One region of the Pinisolibacter sp. DMC100 genome, then DNA from elsewhere that is predicted to be linked to it. Evidence: predicted binding sites of a transcription regulator. Region 1 holds the regulator's gene; each other region holds the start of a gene.
The links. Region 1 encodes LexA, which represses DNA repair genes until DNA is damaged. Its sites were predicted from a motif close to TGTTCNNNNTGTGTTCNG; they were not measured.

Region 1 (5,745 bases):
GGCCTTCGTCCGATCGGGGGCGGCCGCCTCTGCGGGTCGTGGTGGTGCGCCATCCGCGCGGCTTCGTCGAGGACTGCGGCCGCGCCGACATCGTGATCTCGGCGCTCGCCGCCCCGCCGGGCTGCGCCGCGACGAGCCTGGTGCTCGACCGCGTCGCCCGGGCGAAGACCGGCGCGGTGACGATCGACGTGGCGGCGGTGCCGGTGCCCGACGGTGTCGAGTCGGACGGCACGCGGGCAGTCGAGGCGCTCGGGCGCGGGGCGAACCGGAAAGATGCGTCGCCGTCGGCCGGTGCGGTCGACCCGACGCAGGACGATGCGGCGTCCGCACCCGAGGACGGGGACCGATCGCGACCGGCAGGGCCTGCCGAGGTCACGGTCGGCGAAACGAAGCCGACGAAGAAACGTCTCACCTTCTCCGTGACGCCGAGCCTGCCGGCGTCGCCGCGGGCATGGACGCCACGAGACCCGAACGCCGTCCATGCGCTCGCCGAGGTGACGGCCGATCCGCCGGACGGCGGCGCATCCGCCGCGCCGGCGCCGGCCGAGGCGGACCTCTCCGATTCCACGGCGGTCGGCGCCGATCCCTAGACGGTCTCATGGAGCCCGAGCGCCCGGGAGGCCGGGAGGCCGATGGAAACCGCGCGAGCCTCGACCAACGATGCGGGACCGCCGCGAGCCAGCGACGCGCACGACGACTGGTGAGCCCGTTCATGGATCGGCAGAGCGACACACCTCCGCAGCCCGAGAACGATGCGTCGCCTGCTCCCGGGCCGGATCCGTCTACCGTCGGCCACCCCGAGCGCACGACGCGTCCACGCGCGGGGTGGCCGACGCGCGTCGTCAGTAGCGGCGGATGAGGCCGACGAGGCGGCCCTGCACCTTCACCCGGTCGGGGCCGAAGATGCGGGTCTCGTAGGCCGGGTTGGCGGCTTCGAGGGCGATCGAGGCACCGCGCTTGCGCAGGCGCTTCAGCGTCGCCTCCTCCTCGTCGACGAGGGCGACGACGATGTCGCCGGAATCGGCGTTGTCGCCGCGTTTGATCAGCACCGTGTCGCCGTCGAGGATGCCGGCATCGATCATCGAATCGCCGCGGACCTCGAGGGCGTAGTGTTCGCCGCCGCCCAGCAGGTCGAAGGGCACCGGAATGGCGTGGGTATAGGTCTGGATCGCCGAGATCGGCGTGCCGGCGGCGATGCGGCCCATGACCGGGATCGACACGACCTCCGCCGTCTCCTCACCGGCGGGACCCGGCATCGCGGTCGGCCGCGGCTTGCCGAGCGTGCCCTGGATCACCGAGGGCGAGAAGCCCTTCGAGCCCGGCGCGCGGGCGGGGCTGGCGAGGCCCGGCGCCACCGAATCCGGCAGGCGCACCACCTCGAGCGCCCGCGCCCGGTTGGGCAGGCGGCGGATGAAGCCGCGTTCCTCGAGCGCGGTGATCAGGCGGTGGATGCCCGACTTGGAGCGAAGGTCGAGCGCGTCCTTCATCTCGTCGAAGGAGGGGGGAACGCCGTCCTCCTTCAGACGTTCGTGGATGAACATCAGAAGTTCGAACTGTTTGCGCGTCAGCATGACCCCGTTCCCTCGCCAGCCGGCGCGACGCGATCGGCGTCCGCCCCGGCATGTTCCATCCCCGCGGACCCCGAAGAAGCCCCGCACTCGAACGTACCCGTCCGCACCATGCACTCCCACCGGCCTCTTCGGCCGGTCAGGCAGGCGACTCGCGATGGGTACAAATCACGAACTCACGCTACGCGTTCTGCGGATGTTCCGCAAGGGGGAAGCGTGAACGGCGCCGTTTCGCGCCGTGGAACGGCGTTTCGGCGCACGTCCCTCACCGCAGCTTCAGCAGCTTCCATCTGCCCGCGACGGGAATCGGCTCGAGCCACGGCGGCATGATGCCGTGGCGCAATGCTTGCGCAAGGCCCGCGGGGGCGCGGGCGGCGTAGCGTTCGAAGTCGGCCTGGCCGGGGCAGTAGGCGACGTGGGTGACGGCTCGCCGGGCGAGCACGGCGCGGGCCTCGTCGGGGGGCGAGAGCCAGGCGGCGAGGGCGTCGGCGTTGCCCTGCGTGTTGCGGTGATAGGGCGCGGCGAGGACGGCGTGGCGGGTCAGGCCCAGCACGTGGCCGCCGGTGTCGATCGTCGTCAGGGCGAGACCGGGCGGGGCGGCGCGGTCGAGGGCGGCGAGTTCGGCCGTGTCGAGACAGGCGAGGCCGGCGAGATCGGCAGGCGCGAGCGCGGGGCTCGCGGGCAGGACGACCACCCAGAAGAGCGACAGGAAGGGCAGGGCCGCCGGCAGGAGAGCGAGGCGCCAGCGCGGCGCGTCGAAGCGGGCGAGGTGGCGGCCGAGCGCGGCCAGCGCCCAGCCGGCGGCGGCGAGCGCCGGGGCGGAGGTCGAGGTCGCGGCGCGCACCTGCCACACCGTCGCGGCGAGGCCGACGGCGACGACGCCGGCGAGCGCCAGCCAGCGGACGCGGGCGACGCCGGTCTCGCGGGCAGCCGCGACGAGGGCGACGACGAGCGAGACGGCGATCGGCGCCACGGCGGCGCCGGCGGCGGCGGGATCGAGGGCGGCGAGACGGCGGAGCGACAGCGCCTCGGGCACGTCGGCGAGCCAGAAGTCGACGACGAGGCGGGGAACACCGGCGAGCGGGTCGGCGAGGCACTGCGGGAAGACGGCGACGAGGAGCCCCGCCAGCGCCGCGCCGAGGACGGCGAGGCCGATCCAGCGAGCGGGTGCGCCGAGCCGCGGGGCGAGGGTGCCCGCTACCGCGAGGCCGACGCCACCGAAGATCGCCAGTGTCAGCTGCACGGTCGAGAAGGCGTCGCAGACGGGACCGGCGGCCGGGTCGGCGAAGAGCCCCCAGGTGAGCGCGCAGGCCGCGGCGAGGCCCCCGCCGTAGAGCGCGGCGGCGCGGCCCTGGGCCGGGCTCGCGGTGGCGGCGAGGGCGTAGGCGGCGGAGATCGCCACGAGGAAGGGCAGGTTCTCGATGCTGATCGCCAACGACAGAGCCGCGGCGATGCCGGTTCCGACGGCGACGCGGGCGCGGGCCGGATCGAGCGAGACGACCAGCGCGAGGGTCGCTGCGACGAGGAGCGCGATCTGGGCGTCGTGATGGTCGACGCGGCCGAGGCGTGCCTGGGCGACGAAGGCGGTGAGCGGCGACAGGATACCGACCGCGAGACCGGCGCCCGGCCCGCCGAGACGGCGGGCGAGGGCGACGAGGAGGACCAGCGTCGCCGTGAAGATCAGCGCCGGCAGGACGAGACGCGTCGCCATCTCGGCGTCGGCGCGCGAGAGAAAGGCCGAGAACAGGCGGATCAGGCCGGCGATCGGCAGATCGACGACGCGGGTCCAGTGCATGCGCACGCCGTCGAGCGGGTTCATGCGGGTCTCGACGAGATCGCCCCAGGCCTTGCCGTCCATCCACTCGCGCACCTGCAGCATGCGCATGGCGTCGTCGGAATCGCCGAAGTCGCGGGATGCCCACAGGCCGTGGATCGCCGGCACCTGAAACAGCGCCCAGAGCGCGAGACCGGCGAGGAGCGCGACCGGCCAGGAGACGAGCGCCGCTTCGATCCGCGCGGCTGCGGGCGAGGCGGGCGTCGCGGTCGGGAGGGGGCGGGGCGCGTCGGTCAAGGCGTCGTCCGTGGCGGGGGCATCGTGGCGGGGCGCGGCGGCGGGCCCGTGGATTCATCACCCCTCAACCATTAGGAGCGAATGTTTGACGGACCATGAAGTCTCGTTCGGACGCCGCGATGCCGCTCGCCCAACCCCATGCCTTTGCTCCGGAACCCGCCGCGCGGATGCTGGCGCGTCCGTGCGAGCCGCTCTCCGACGAGGCGCTCGTCGCGGCCCTCGGCGACAGCGGTCGGCATCTCGCGGCGGCGTTGGCGGCGCGCGAGGCTCCGGAGCGTCACGAGGACGTGCCGGCCGAGGGGCCGCGCGTCGCGGTGCTGCTGCCGTGTTTCGACGAGGCCGCCTCGATCGCTCGCGTCGTGGCGGACTTCCGCGCGGCGTTGCCGGCGGCCCGCATCTGCGTCTTCGACAACGGCTCGACCGACGGCACGGCGGAAATCGCCCGGGCCGCGGGTGCCGAGGTCTTCCTCGAGCGGCGGCGCGGCAAGGGGGCGGTCGTGCGGCGGATGTTCGCCGACATCGACGCCGACGTCTATCTGATGGCCGACGGCGACGGCACCTACGATGCCGCCTCGGCGCCGAAGCTGGTCGCGGCGATCGCGGAGGAGCGCGTCGACATGGCGATCGGCACCCGCGCCGACGTGCGGCGCGAGGCGCATCGGCCGGGTCACGCCTTCGGCAATGCGGTCTTCAATCGGCTCTATGCCGGGTTCTTCGGTTCGGACTACCGCGACATCTTCTCGGGCTACCGCGCTTTCTCGCGGCGCTTCGTGAAGAGCTTTCCGGCGCTCTCCGACGGGTTCGAGATCGAGACCGAGATGAGCGTCCATGCCGGGCAGATGATGCTGCCGGTCGTCGAGATCGAGACGCCCTACGGGCGGAGGCAGGAGGGGTCTGCCTCGAAACTGTCGAGCCTGCGCGACGGCTGGCGGATCCTGAGGACCTTCGCCTATCTCCTCAAGGAGACGCGGCCGGCGGCCTTCTTCGGCCTGCCGGCGTTTGTGCTGACTATCGCGGCGCTGGTGCTCGCGGTGCCGCTCTTCGTCACCTTCGCCGAGACCGGCCTCGTGCCACGGCTGCCGACGGCGGTGCTCTGCGTCGGGATGATCCTGCTCGCGGGACTTTCCGCCACCTGCGGCATCGTGCTCGACAGCCTCGCCCGCTCGCGCGCCGAGCACAAGCGGATGCTCTATCTGGCGGTCGCCAACGGCCGCTGAGCGCCCTCAGACGTGACGCAGACGGATGATCTCGACCGGTTCGCCGGCCTCGACCGCGCGGGCGTGGATCGGCCGCACGATGAGTGCGTCGGCATCGGCGAAGCGCGACAGCAGCGAGGAATCCTGACTGTCGAGCGGCATTGCCACCAGCCGGCCCTCGGCGTCGTGACGAAGGGCTGCGCGCAGGTGGTCGGCGCGTTCGTCGTTGGCGGGCATGGCGCGACCGGCGATCGCGGTCTCGCGGGCGAGACCGGCGGGGCCGCGACCGGCCAGCGCCGCGACCAGCGGCGCGACGAAGCGCAGGCCGCAGACCAGCGAGGCGGCGGGATTGCCGGGCAGACCGAGGACGCGGATCGGTCCGCGGCGGCCGAACATCAGCGGCTTGCCGGGGCGCATCGCCAGCTTCCAGAAGTCGAAGGCGACGCCTTCGGCCTCGAGCGCACGGTGGACCAGGTCGTGATCGCCCATCGAGGCGCCGCCGAGGGTGACGAGCACGTCGATCTCGGCGGCGAAGGCGCCGGCGATGGCGGCGCGGGTGGCGGCGAGATCGTCGCGGACGATGCCGAGATCGACCACCATGCCGCCGGCGTCCTCGACGAGTGCCGCGATGCCGTAGCCGTTGGAGGCGACGATCTGGTCGGGGCCGGGCACGGTGCCGGGCGGCACCAGTTCGTCGCCGGTCGCAAGGATCGCCACACGCGTGCGGCGGCGGACCGGCACCTCGGCATGGTTCGCCGAGGCGACGAGGCCGAGATTGGTCCAGTCGAGCCGGGTGCCGGCCGCGAGGATCGGCTGGCCTTCGCGGAAGTCGATGCCGGCGGCGCGGACGTGGCGGCCGGGGGCGGCGGCGTCGGCGAAGACGACGTGATCGCCGTCGCGCGTCGCGTGC
Region 2 (5,745 bases), on a different contig from region 1:
CTTCTACGAGAGCCCGCATCGCCTCGCCGAATGCCTGGCGGACGCCGCCGCCGTCTTCGGCCCGGCGCGTGCCGGCGTCATGGCGCGCGAACTGACCAAGACCTTCGAGGAAGTGGTGCGCGCGCCGCTCGGCGAACTGGCCGAGACCTTCGCCGCCCGCAGCGTCAAGGGCGAGGTCGTCGTCCTCGTCGGCCCGCCGGCCGCGGAAGAGGCGACCGAGGCCGACGTCGACGCCATGCTGCGCGCGGCGCTCGCCCGTCAGGCGCCGGGCAAGGCGGTGGCCGAGGTGGCGCGGCTGACCGGTGCCGACCGCAAGGCGCTCTACGAACGCGCCATGGCGATCAAGGCGGAGGGTTGACGCCCATGGCGTGGCGCGGCACCGAGGACCGTCGACGCGCCTATGGTCTCGGCCTCTCCGCCGAGGCCCGCGCCGCCTGGGTGCTCAGGCTGAAGCTCCATGCCATCCTCGCCCGTCGTTGGCGCTGCCGGCTCGGTGAGATCGATCTGGTGGCGAAGCGCGGCCGCACGCTGGTCTTCGTCGAGGTCAAGGCGCGCGGATCGGTCGCAGCCGCGATCGACGCCGTCGGTCCGACGGCACGGGCCCGCATCCTCGCCGCCGCCGATCTCTGGGTCGCCGCCCACCCGCATCACGCCGATCTCGACCGTCGATTCGACATCGTCGCGGTTGTCCCCGGCCGTTGGCCGACCCATGTCAGCGATGCATTCCGCGCCGACGACCTCGACCTCCCCCGTCGTCGGCATTGATGCGGGATCCGGCCGGTCGCTTCGCGACGCCGGATCCAACTCTTCGAAAAAACCATTGTTCGGAAACGGTTTTTTTCGAAGAGCGGAATACGAAACCCCGATCTCTCCGATCGGATTTCGTATGACACGTCCCCGCCGCCGCGATAGAACTCGGTCGGCCCCCGCGCTCACCCGGAAGGATACCGAGCCGCATGTCTCTCGACGTCGCCGTCCAGATGGACCACATCGCCACGATTCGCGTCGCCGGCGATTCGACCTTCGCCCTGCTGCTCGAAGCCCAGGCGCGCGGGCATCGCCTGTGGCACTACACCCCCGATCGCCTCGCGCTGCGCGAAGGCCGCGTCTCCGCCGGGGTCGAGCGCCTCGAGGTCCGCGACGTGGCGGGCGACCACTACACGCTGGGCGCCGTCGAACGGGTCGATCTCTCCCGCTTCGACACGATCCTGTTGCGCCAGGACCCGCCCTTCGACCTCAACTACGTCACCACGACGCACATGCTGGAGCGGGTGCATCCGAAGACGCTGGTGGTCAACGACCCGGCCTCCGTCCGCAACGCGCCGGAGAAGATCTTCGTCACCGAATTCCCCGATCTGATGCCACCGACGCTGATCACCCGCGACGCCGAGGAGATCCGCGCCTTCCGCGCCGAGCACGGCGACATCGTCATGAAGCCGCTCTACGGCCACGGCGGTTCGGCGGTGTTCCGCGTGAAACGCGAGGACGAGAACTTCGGCTCGCTGATGGACATGTTCGCCGCCACCTGGCGCGAGGCCTGGGTGATCCAGCGCTACCAGAGCGAGGTGCGCCAGGGCGACAAGCGCATCATCCTGGTCGACGGCGAGTTCGCCGGTGCCGTCAACCGCGTCCCGGCCGCCGACGACCTGCGCTCCAACATGGTGCGCGGCGGTCAGGCGGCGGCGACCGAACTCACCCCGCGCGAACGCGAGATCTGCGAGCGGATCGGCCCGTTCCTGCGAGAGCGTGGCCTGATCCTCGTCGGCATCGACGTCATCGGCGACTGGCTCACCGAGATCAACGTCACCTCGCCGACCGGCATCCGCGCCATCCGTCGCCTCGGCGGCCCCGACATCGCGGCCATGGTCTGGGATCGGATCGAGGCCAAGATCGCCGCCGCCCGCGCCTGAGGAGAGCTCCTTGCCGCCCGCCGCTCGCCCGTCGTCCCGCCTGTTCGCCGCATCGCTCGCCCTCGGCCTCCTCGCCGGCGGGCATGCCGCGGCGGCGGCCGATCGCTTCGTGATCGTCGCCCCGACCGCCGGCAGCGAGTTCCACGAGGCGGTGGCGGAGGGCTGTCGGACCGCGGCGGCGAAGCTCGGCGGCGCCGAATGCACCATGCTGGCGCCCGGCCCGAACGAGCCGCGCAGCCAGGGCCGGATCATCGCCGATCTCGTCGCCGAGAAAGTCGCCGGCATCGCCGTGTCGCCGGCTTCGCTGTCCGACGTCCAGCCCGCCGTGGCCGCGGCGCGCGCCGCCGGCATCCCGGTCGTCGCCTATGACGCCGACCTGCCGGCCGCGACCCGTGACGCCTTCGTCGGTTCCGACGCCCGTGACTTCGGCCGCGCGCTGGGCGCCTCGCTGAAGCGCTGGCGGCCGACCGGCGGTCTCTATGCGGTGATCACCGGCGACGCCGCCTCGCCGGTGCTGGTCGATCGCCTCGCCGGCGTACGCGACGCGCTCGGCGGCGACTGGCGCGAGATCCCGGCCTCGCCGATCGCCACCGCGGCGGAAGCCCGCGTCGCCGCCCAGGCCGTCGATCGGGTGATCCTCGAACATCCCGAACTCGACGCGGTGGTCTCCATCGGCGCCTGGCCGCTGCTCGACGAGGCGGTGTGGCGCGAGATCGCCGGCCGCCACAAGGACCGTCTCGACCGTGCCAAGCCGATCCTGGTCGTCGCCGATGCGCTGCCGCTGGAGAAGCGGCTGGTGCGCGACGGCCTCGCCCATGTCCTCGTCGGCCAGCGTCCGGCCGAGATGGGCACCCGCATCGCCGAGATGCTCGCCGCCCGCCGCAAGGGCAAGCCGATCGCCGAGGTCGTCTATGTCGGCTTCGACGTCTTCACCCGCCGCGACCTCCTCGCCAAACCCGACTGATCGTCGGTTCCGTTCCGGTGATGTTCGCATGAAACAACCTGCGCGACGTGGCGATCGCCGACGGGTTGCAATCGTTCGTGAAATGTTCCATGCTCTCCGAGCCAAGGAGCGGAACATGGTCGCGAGAGTCACCACCGTCGCGTTTCAGGGCGTCGAGGCCGTTCCGGTCGACGTCCAGGTTCAGATCACGGCGGGCAATCCGACCTTCGCGCTGGTCGGCCTGCCCGACAAGACGGTGGGCGAGAGCCGCGAACGCATCCGCGCCGCCCTCTTCGCCGCCGGCCTCGCCCTGCCGCAGCGGCGCATCACCGTCAATCTCGCTCCCGCCGACCTGCCCAAGGAGGGCAGCCACTACGATCTGCCGATCGCGCTCGCCATCATGTCGGCGATCGGTGCCATGCCGGGCGACCAGCTCGGCGAGCACGTCGCCCTCGGCGAACTGGCGCTCGACGGCACCATCGCCACCGTCAACGGCGTGTTGCCCGCCGCGATCGCCGCCAGCGCGCTCGGCAAGGGGCTGATCTGCCCGGCCGAGAGCGGCTCGGAGGCCGCCTGGGCGAGCCCCGATCTCGCCATCGTCGCCGGCCGCAGCCTCGCCCAGCTCGCCAACCACTTCAAGGGAACGCAGGTTCTCTCCCGCCCTGCGCCCAAGGTGCGCGAACCGGCGAACGACCTGCCCGACCTCGCCGACGTCCGCGGTCAGGAGAGCGCCAAACGAGCGCTCGAGGTCGCCGCCGCCGGTGGCCACAACCTGCTGATGGTCGGTCCGCCCGGTTCGGGAAAGTCGATGCTCGCCGCCCGTCTGCCCTCGATCCTGCCGCCGCTCGGCCCCCGCGAACTGCTCGAAGTGTCGATGATCGCCTCGATCGCCGGCGAACTCGCCGACGGCCGGCTGACCGATCGCCGCCCCTTCCGCGCCCCCCACCACTCCGCCTCGATGGCGGCGCTGGTCGGCGGCGGCATCCGGGCGCGGCCGGGCGAGATCTCGCTCGCCCACAACGGCGTGCTCTTCCTCGACGAGTTGCCCGAGTTCGCGCCGCAGGTGCTCGACGGTCTGCGCCAGCCGCTGGAGACGGGGGAAGTGGTGATCGCGCGCGCCAATCATCGCGTCGCCTATCCCGCCCGCATCCAGCTCGTCGCGGCGATGAACCCCTGCCGCTGCGGCCATGCCGGCGAGCCCGGCCACACCTGCCGCCGCGGCGCGCGCTGCGCCGAGGACTATCAGGCCCGCCTCTCCGGACCGCTGCTCGACCGCATGGACATGCGGGTCGAGGTCGGCGCGGTCTCCGCCGCCGATCTCTTCCTGCCGGCGCCGCGCGAGGGCTCGCGGGAGGTCGCCGCCCGCGTCGCTCGGGCGCGGGAGCGCCAGCTGTCGCGCTTCGCCGCGCGCGGCCTCGACGGTCTGCGCACCAATGCCGACATCCCCGCCGCCCTGGTGGAGGAGCTGGTCGATCTCGAGCCCGGTGCCCGTCGGCTGCTGACCGAGGCGGCGGACGGTCTGCGGCTCTCGGCCCGTGCCTGCCACCGCGTCCTCAAGGTCGCCCGCACCCTCGCCGATCTGGAGGACGCCCCGCGCGTCACCCGGCTGCATCTCGCCGAAGGCTTCGCCTATCGCCGCGCCGGCGAACGTCTGGCCGGCGCCGCCTGAGCGAACGCCGCTGCCGATCGCTCGGATCGATGCGTCGATCGACCGCCGCAGGTCCGGCGGCGATTCACGCGTGGAAAACCCCCGTCGCCGGTGGAAAACCGCCGCGCCGGCCCGCGCGTCAAACCTTTCGCAACGCCTGCCGGCGATGATCGCGGCAGGCACGCCGAAGACGGCGGCGCGCCGGTCGCGCGACGACGTTGCCCACGGCTCAAGCCCGTGGCCGCGTGGGACCCGACCTGGACCCTCTTCGCGGCGGACCAGCGATGATCGACACCCCTCCCGGATCGGCCCGAGCCGACGCCTCGCCGAAGGTCCGCCACGGCCACCTCCGTCACGCCGGCTTCGTGCTCCTGGCGATCGCGCTGGCGACCGTCGCCGCCGTCGCCGATGCCGAATTCGCCCGCGATCTGGTCATCGTCGCCGCCGTCGTCGCCGCGCTCGCGGTGATCGTCGACCGCCTCAACCCGGTCGCCGAGACCCCCACCGAGGCCGTCACCCCCGCGACGCCGTCCGCCGACCCGGTCGATGCCGACGCCCGCGCCCATTTCCTGACGCTCGCCGCCCACGAGATCCGCACGCCGTTGACCGGCATCCTCGGCCTCGCCGACCTGCTCGGCGAGACGAGCCTGACGGCCGAACAGACGGCCTATGTCCGCGCGCTGCGCTCCTCCGGCACCGCGCTGCTCGGTCTGGTCGACGGCTATCTCGACCTCTCCCGCCTCGAGGCCGGCCATGTCGAGCCGCGCCCGGTGCCGACCGCGCTCGAGGCGGTGGTCGAGGAGGTGGTCGAACTGCTGGCGCCGCCCTGTCAGGCCAAGGGGCTGGAACTGGTCGGCCATGTCGCCTTCTCCGCCTCCGCCCCCGTGGCGGTCGATCCGCTGCTGCTGCGCCAGGTGCTGATCAACCTCGCCGGCAATGCGGTGAAGTTCACCGAGACCGGCGGCGTCGCCATCGAGGTCGAGCGGGTCGAGGAGGGCGTGCTGTTCCGCGTCCGCGACACCGGCATCGGCATCGATCCGGCCGAGGCCTCGCGCATCTTCGACGCCTGGGCGCGCGTCGAGGCCGAGGGCGAACCGGCGCGCGGCGGCACCGGTCTGGGCCTCGCCATCGCCCGCGGCATCGTCGACCGCATGGGCGGACGCATCGCCCTCGCCTCGCGGCCGGGCGAAGGCTCGACCTTCTCCTTCGTGCTCGATCTCCCCGCCGTCGGCCCCGCCGCCGAA
Region 3 (5,745 bases), on a different contig from region 1:
GCCCCGTTCAGCGCTTGCCCGGCCGCCGTTTCAGCAGGTCGGCGAGGAAGCGGCCGGTGTGGCTGCGCGGCTCGGCCGCGACGTCTTCGGGGCGACCCACCGCGACGATCTCGCCGCCGCCGTCGCCGCCCTCGGGGCCGAGGTCGACCAGCCAATCGGCCGTCTTGATCACCTCGAGATTGTGCTCGATGACGACGACCGTGTTGCCCTGGTCGACCAGTTCGTGCAGCACCTCGAGCAGCTTGGCCACGTCGTGGAAGTGGAGGCCGGTCGTCGGTTCGTCGAGGATGTAGAGCGTGCGGCCGGTGGAGCGGCGCGCCAGTTCCTTCGACAGCTTGACGCGCTGCGCCTCACCGCCCGACAGGGTGGTCGCCTGCTGGCCGATGTGGATGTAGCCGAGCCCGACGCGCGACAGCGTCTCGAGCTTGTCGCGGATCCCCGGCATGGCGGCGAAGAACTCGCAGCCCTCGTCGACGGTCATGTCGAGCACGTCGGCGATCGACTTGCCCTTCCACGTCACCTCGAGCGTCTCGCGATTGTAGCGCTTGCCCTTGCAGGTGTCGCAGGTGACGTAGACGTCCGGCAGGAAGTGCATCTCGATCTTGATGACGCCGTCGCCCTGACAGGCCTCGCAGCGCCCGCCCTTGACGTTGAACGAGAAGCGCCCCGGCCCGTAGCCGCGCGCCTTCGCCTCCGGCAGACCGGTGAACCACTCGCGGATCGGCGTGAAGGCGCCGGTATAGGTCGCGGGGTTCGACCGCGGCGTGCGGCCGATCGGCGACTGGTCGATGTCGATCACCTTGTCGAGCAGCTCGAGCCCCTCGATGCGCTCGTGCGGCGCCGGATTCTCCTTCGATCCGTTGAGCTTGCGGGCGACCGCGCGGAACAGCGTGTCGATCAGGAAGGTCGACTTGCCGCCGCCCGAGACGCCGGTGATGCAGGTGAAGACCCCCATCGGGATCTCCGCCGTGACGTTCTTCAGATTGTTGCCGCGCGCCCCGACGACCTTGATCGCCCGGCCCGGATCGACGCGCCGCCGCTTCTTCGGCACCGCCACCTCGAGCACGCCCGAGAGATACTTTCCGGTCAGCGAGTTCGGATCGGCCATCACTTCGGCCGGCGTGCCGCGCGCGACGATCTCGCCGCCGTGGATGCCGGCACCCGGACCGACGTCGACGACATAGTCGGCGGCGAGGATGGCGTCCTCGTCGTGTTCGACGACGATGACGGTGTTGCCGAGGTCGCGCAGGTGCTTCAGCGTCTCGAGCAGACGCTCGTTGTCGCGCTGGTGCAGGCCGATCGACGGCTCGTCGAGGACGTAGAGCACGCCGGTCAGCCCCGAGCCGATCTGCGAGGCGAGGCGAATGCGCTGGCTCTCGCCGCCCGACAGCGTGCCGGAGTTGCGGGCGAGCGTCAGATAGTCGAGACCGACGTCGTCGAGGAACTGCAGCCGCTCGCGGATCTCCTTGAGGATGCGGGCGGCGATCTCGTTCTGTTTGGAAGTCAGGCGCTCCGGCAGGCCGAGGAACCACGGCAGCGCCGCGCGGATCGACAGCGCCGAGACCTCGCCGATGTGGCGTCCGTCGATCTTCACCGCCAGCGCCTCGGGCTTCAGCCGATGGCCGCCGCAGTCGCGGCAGGGGGTGGTGGCGAAATAGCGCTCGATCTCCTCGCGCGACCATTCGCTCTCGGTCTCGCGCCAGCGCCGTTCGAAGTTCGGGATCAGGCCCTCGAAGGTCTTGCGTGTCTTGTGGTGACGCAGGCCGTCGTCGTAGGCGAACTCGATCGCCTCGCGCCCCGTCCCCCACAGGATCACCTTGTGGGCGACCTCGGGCAGGTCGCGCCAGGGCGTCGTCATGGCGAAGCCGTAGTGCCTGGCGAGCGCCTCGAGCGTCTGCCCGTAGAAGGGCGACGCCGACTTCGCCCAGGGCGCGATCGCCCCCTTGGCGAGGCTCAGCGACACGTCGGGGACGACCAGCTCCGGATCGATCTTCTGCTCCGAACCGAGGCCGCCGCAGGTCGGGCACGCGCCGAACGGGTTGTTGAAGGAGAAGAGCCGCGGCTCGATCTCGGCGATGGTGAAGCCGGAGACCGGACAGGCGAACTTCTCGGAGAAGACGAGGCGCTTCGGCGCGCCCTTGTCGTCCTTCTCGTCGACGAATTCGGCAAACGCGATGCCCTCGGCGAGGCCGAGCGCCGTCTCGAAACTGTCGGCGAGGCGGGTGGCGAGATCGCCGCGCACCACGATGCGGTCGACCACCACCTCGATGTCGTGCTTCAGCTTCTTGTCGAGGGCAGGGGCCTCCGAGATCTCGTACAGCGTCCCGTCGACCTTGACGCGCTGGAAGCCCTTCTTCTGGAAGTCCTGGAGTTCCTTGCGATATTCGCCCTTGCGCCCGCGCACGACGGGGGCGAGGAGCAACAGCCGCGTGCCCTCGGGGAGGCTCAGCACGCGGTCGACCATCTGGCTGACCGTCTGGCTCTCGATCGGCAGGCCGGTCGCCGGCGAATAGGGGACGCCGATGCGCGCGAACAAGAGGCGCATGTAGTCGTAGATCTCGGTGACGGTGCCGACCGTCGAGCGCGGGTTCTTCGACGTCGTCTTCTGCTCGATCGAGATGGCGGGCGACAGGCCGTCGATCTGGTCGACGTCCGGCTTCTGCATCATCTCGAGGAACTGGCGGGCATAGGCCGAGAGGCTCTCGACGTAGCGGCGCTGGCCCTCGGCATAGATCGTGTCGAAGGCGAGCGACGACTTGCCCGAGCCGGAGAGGCCGGTCATCACCACCAGACTGTCGCGCGGCAGGTCGAGATCGACGTTCTTCAGATTGTGCTCGCGCGCGCCGCGGATCGAGATCGTCGTGCGGGCATGGTCAAACAGCTGCCGCGTCGCGATCGCGGCGGCTTCGCGCGTCGCCGCCTCGCCGCTGGGCGTCGCTGCGCCGTTCTTCCTGCCGGGCTTCGCCTTCGGCTCGCTCATCGTCGCTCCTGCCGCTCGGGTCGTGCCGGACGCGCCGTCTCGTCGCCCGTGGGCGCCGATCGATCGCTGCCGGACCCTCGGGAATCCGTCTTGCGTTTCCGCCGTGCCCGGAATAGAACACAACAAGAACGGATGCAAGCCCGTTCCCCGGCGGCGAGACGGTGTCTCGAGACCCAGTCTAGAGCACGACGCGCGCGTGACCACGGCGGAGGGCGCGGATCGGCTCTGTTCGCGCCGACTGTTGTGGAAAAACACCGCCCGCTGCGCCGTGCGGTGGGCGAGGGCGTCGCGATCGCGGTCGCGACGGGCTAAGGGTGGGGTCTCAGCCCGGCTCGTCCGGCGCGCGGCCGCGCCCGTGGTGGCGCCGTCGTGGGCGCCCAGGAAGCCGACGGCCGGTTTGCCGAGGAGGAAGCGATGTCCGGAAGCGTCAACAAGGTCATTCTCGTCGGCAATCTCGGCGCCGATCCCGAAATCCGTCGCACCCAGGACGGTCGCCCGATCGTCAACCTGCGGATCGCGACGTCGGAGAGCTGGCGCGACCGCAATTCCGGCGAACGCCGCGAGAAGACCGAGTGGCACCGCGTGGTGATCTTCAACGAGGGCCTCGCCAAGGTCTGCGAGCAGTACCTGAAGAAGGGCATGAAGGTCTATCTCGAGGGCCAGCTCCAGACCCGCGAGTGGGAAGACCAGCAGGGCCAGAAGCGCTATTCGACCGAGGTCGTGCTGCAGGGCTTCAACTCGACCCTGACCATGCTCGACGGTCCCGGCGGCGGCCGTGGCGGCGCGGCTGCCGGTGGCGGCGGCGGTGACTTCGGTGGCGGCGACGACTTCGGCGGCGGCGAGCGCGGCGGTTGGGGCGGTGGCGCCGGCGGTTCCGGTGGCGGTCGCGGCAACTACGGCGGCGGTCGCGGCGCGTCGGCGAGCGGCGGTGCGTCGGGCGGCGCCGGCGGCGCCCGCGGCGGCTACAACCCGCCCCCGGCCTCCGACATGGACGACGAGATCCCGTTCTGATCGGGATCGACCGATCGCACCGATCGACCTTTTGGCGCCCGCCCGAGCCCTCCGCTCCGGCGGGCGTTTTCGTTCGCGCCGCTTCGATGAGGTTCGGATCGGCGCCGTGCGCGATCCTTCGAGACGCGCCTGCGGCGCTCCTCAGGATGAGGTTCTGGAGATTTCTCAGGAAAGACAAACGCCTCATGCTGAGGAGGCGTTCGAAGAACGCCGTCTCGAAGCATCACGCACGGCGTCGAACTCGGCTCGGCCGAATGGTGCAAAGAGACCCGAAGGGAGCGTGGGGCGCGGATGCACCGCGAAATTCCCAGGAGCACGTGGTCCGGGTGGCGGGGCGCCTCGCTGCCCCTCCCGCCTCACCCGCCGGCGATGATCGCGCGGATGCCGTCGGCGACGAACTGGACGGCGAGTGCGGCGAGCAGCAGGCCGAGCAGACGGCCGATGACGACGCGGCCGGTCTCGCCGATGCGCTTGTCGATCGGGTCGGCGAGCAGGAAGACCGCGAGGCCGATGCCCATCACCGCGACGATCAGACCGATGAAGCCGGCAAACGCCGCGACCGACGGCGCCTTGGAGGCGGCGAGGATCGAGGCCGAGATCGCGCCGGGGCCGGCGAGCAGCGGGATCGCCAGCGGGAAGGCGGCGATGTCGCGAATGTGATCGAGCGTCACGGCGCGGTCGGCGTCCGACTTGTCGCGCGGCTCCTTCTGCGAAAAGACCATCTGGAACGCGGTCGAGAACAGGAGCAGGCCGCCGGCGATGCGGAAGGACGGCAGCGAGATGCCGAGCAGCGCCAGCAGCTTGCCGCCGGCGAGCGCGAACACGATCAGCACCGCAGTGGCGATCGACGTCGCCCTCAGCGCCACCTGCCGCCGGTCCTTCGGCCCCATGCCGGCGGTGAGCCCGATGAAGAGCGGCGCGAGCCCGAGGGGATCGACCGTCACGAACAGCGTGACGAAGGCTTCGAGCAGGTAATCGAGCATGGGGATCCCTCGGGTTGCGGCCGGTTCTAGCATGCCGAGGCCGCGCTTCCGAGGGGGCGGAAGGACGCCCCGAGAGGCTTTGCGCGGGGTGTTTTCCACCGCCTCGACGTCTTTGCCCGAATGGTGCCCGAAATGGCGGGGAAACTCGTTCCGTCAAAGCCGATCTTCCTTGAAAATCCGGCTCTTCGATTGGCTTTTCGAGGCGAAATCGTGTATTCCGACGCGACTGTCCGGTCGTGATTTCGAAGCAGAGATTCGCGCCCGTTCGCGAGAGGGAAAGAGACACCTTTGTCCGGTCGAGACGATACCCCCATCGGTGGCGGCGACGCCTCCGAGATCAAGCCGATTTCCATCGCCGACGAGATGAAGCGCAGCTACCTCGATTACGCCATGAGCGTGATCGTGAGCCGTGCGCTGCCCGACGTCCGCGACGGTCTGAAGCCCGTGCATCGGCGCATCCTCTTCTCGATGCACGAGAACGGCTACGACTGGAACAAGGCCTATCGCAAGTCGGCCCGCGTCGTCGGCGACGTCATCGGTAAGTACCACCCGCACGGCGACCAGGCGGTCTACGACGCGCTGGTGCGCATGGCGCAGGACTTCTCGATGCGCCTGCCGCTGGTCGACGGCCAGGGCAACTTCGGCTCGGTCGACGGCGACAGCGCCGCGGCCATGCGATACACCGAGGTGCGTCTCGCCAAGCCGGCCCACAAGCTGCTCGAGAACATCGACGAGGACACCGTCGACTTCCAGTCGAACTACGACAACACC

Region 2: a site for LexA is predicted at 2,947-2,964, ahead of ACT541_RS02105 (YifB family Mg chelatase-like AAA ATPase). Genes of this name have one in related genera too.
Region 3: a site for LexA is predicted at 3,094-3,111, ahead of uvrA (excinuclease ABC subunit UvrA). Genes of this name have one in related genera too.

What each region holds. Positions count from the first base shown of each region.
Region 1 covers NZ_JBQUZT010000002.1:386,420-392,164, forward strand. The annotation lists gene ACT541_RS10675 (ComEC/Rec2 family competence protein) at 1-590, shown strand, start outside; gene lexA (transcriptional repressor LexA) at 843-1,571, opposite strand; gene ACT541_RS10685 (hypothetical protein) at 1,834-3,639, opposite strand; gene ACT541_RS10690 (glycosyltransferase) at 3,735-4,856, shown strand; gene ACT541_RS10695 (molybdopterin molybdotransferase MoeA) at 4,863-5,745, opposite strand, start outside.
Region 2 covers NZ_JBQUZT010000001.1:429,552-435,296, forward strand. The annotation lists gene rsmI (16S rRNA (cytidine(1402)-2'-O)-methyltransferase) at 1-358, shown strand, start outside; gene ACT541_RS02090 (YraN family protein) at 364-765, shown strand; gene gshB (glutathione synthase) at 957-1,910, shown strand; gene ACT541_RS02100 (substrate-binding domain-containing protein) at 1,921-2,874, shown strand; gene ACT541_RS02105 (YifB family Mg chelatase-like AAA ATPase) at 2,990-4,522, shown strand; gene ACT541_RS02110 (ATP-binding protein) at 4,786-5,745, shown strand, end outside.
Region 3 covers NZ_JBQUZT010000004.1:110,364-116,108, reverse strand. The annotation lists gene uvrA (excinuclease ABC subunit UvrA) at 8-2,980, opposite strand; gene ACT541_RS16005 (single-stranded DNA-binding protein) at 3,395-3,991, shown strand; gene ACT541_RS16000 (MarC family protein) at 4,348-4,980, opposite strand; gene gyrA (DNA gyrase subunit A) at 5,263-5,745, shown strand, end outside.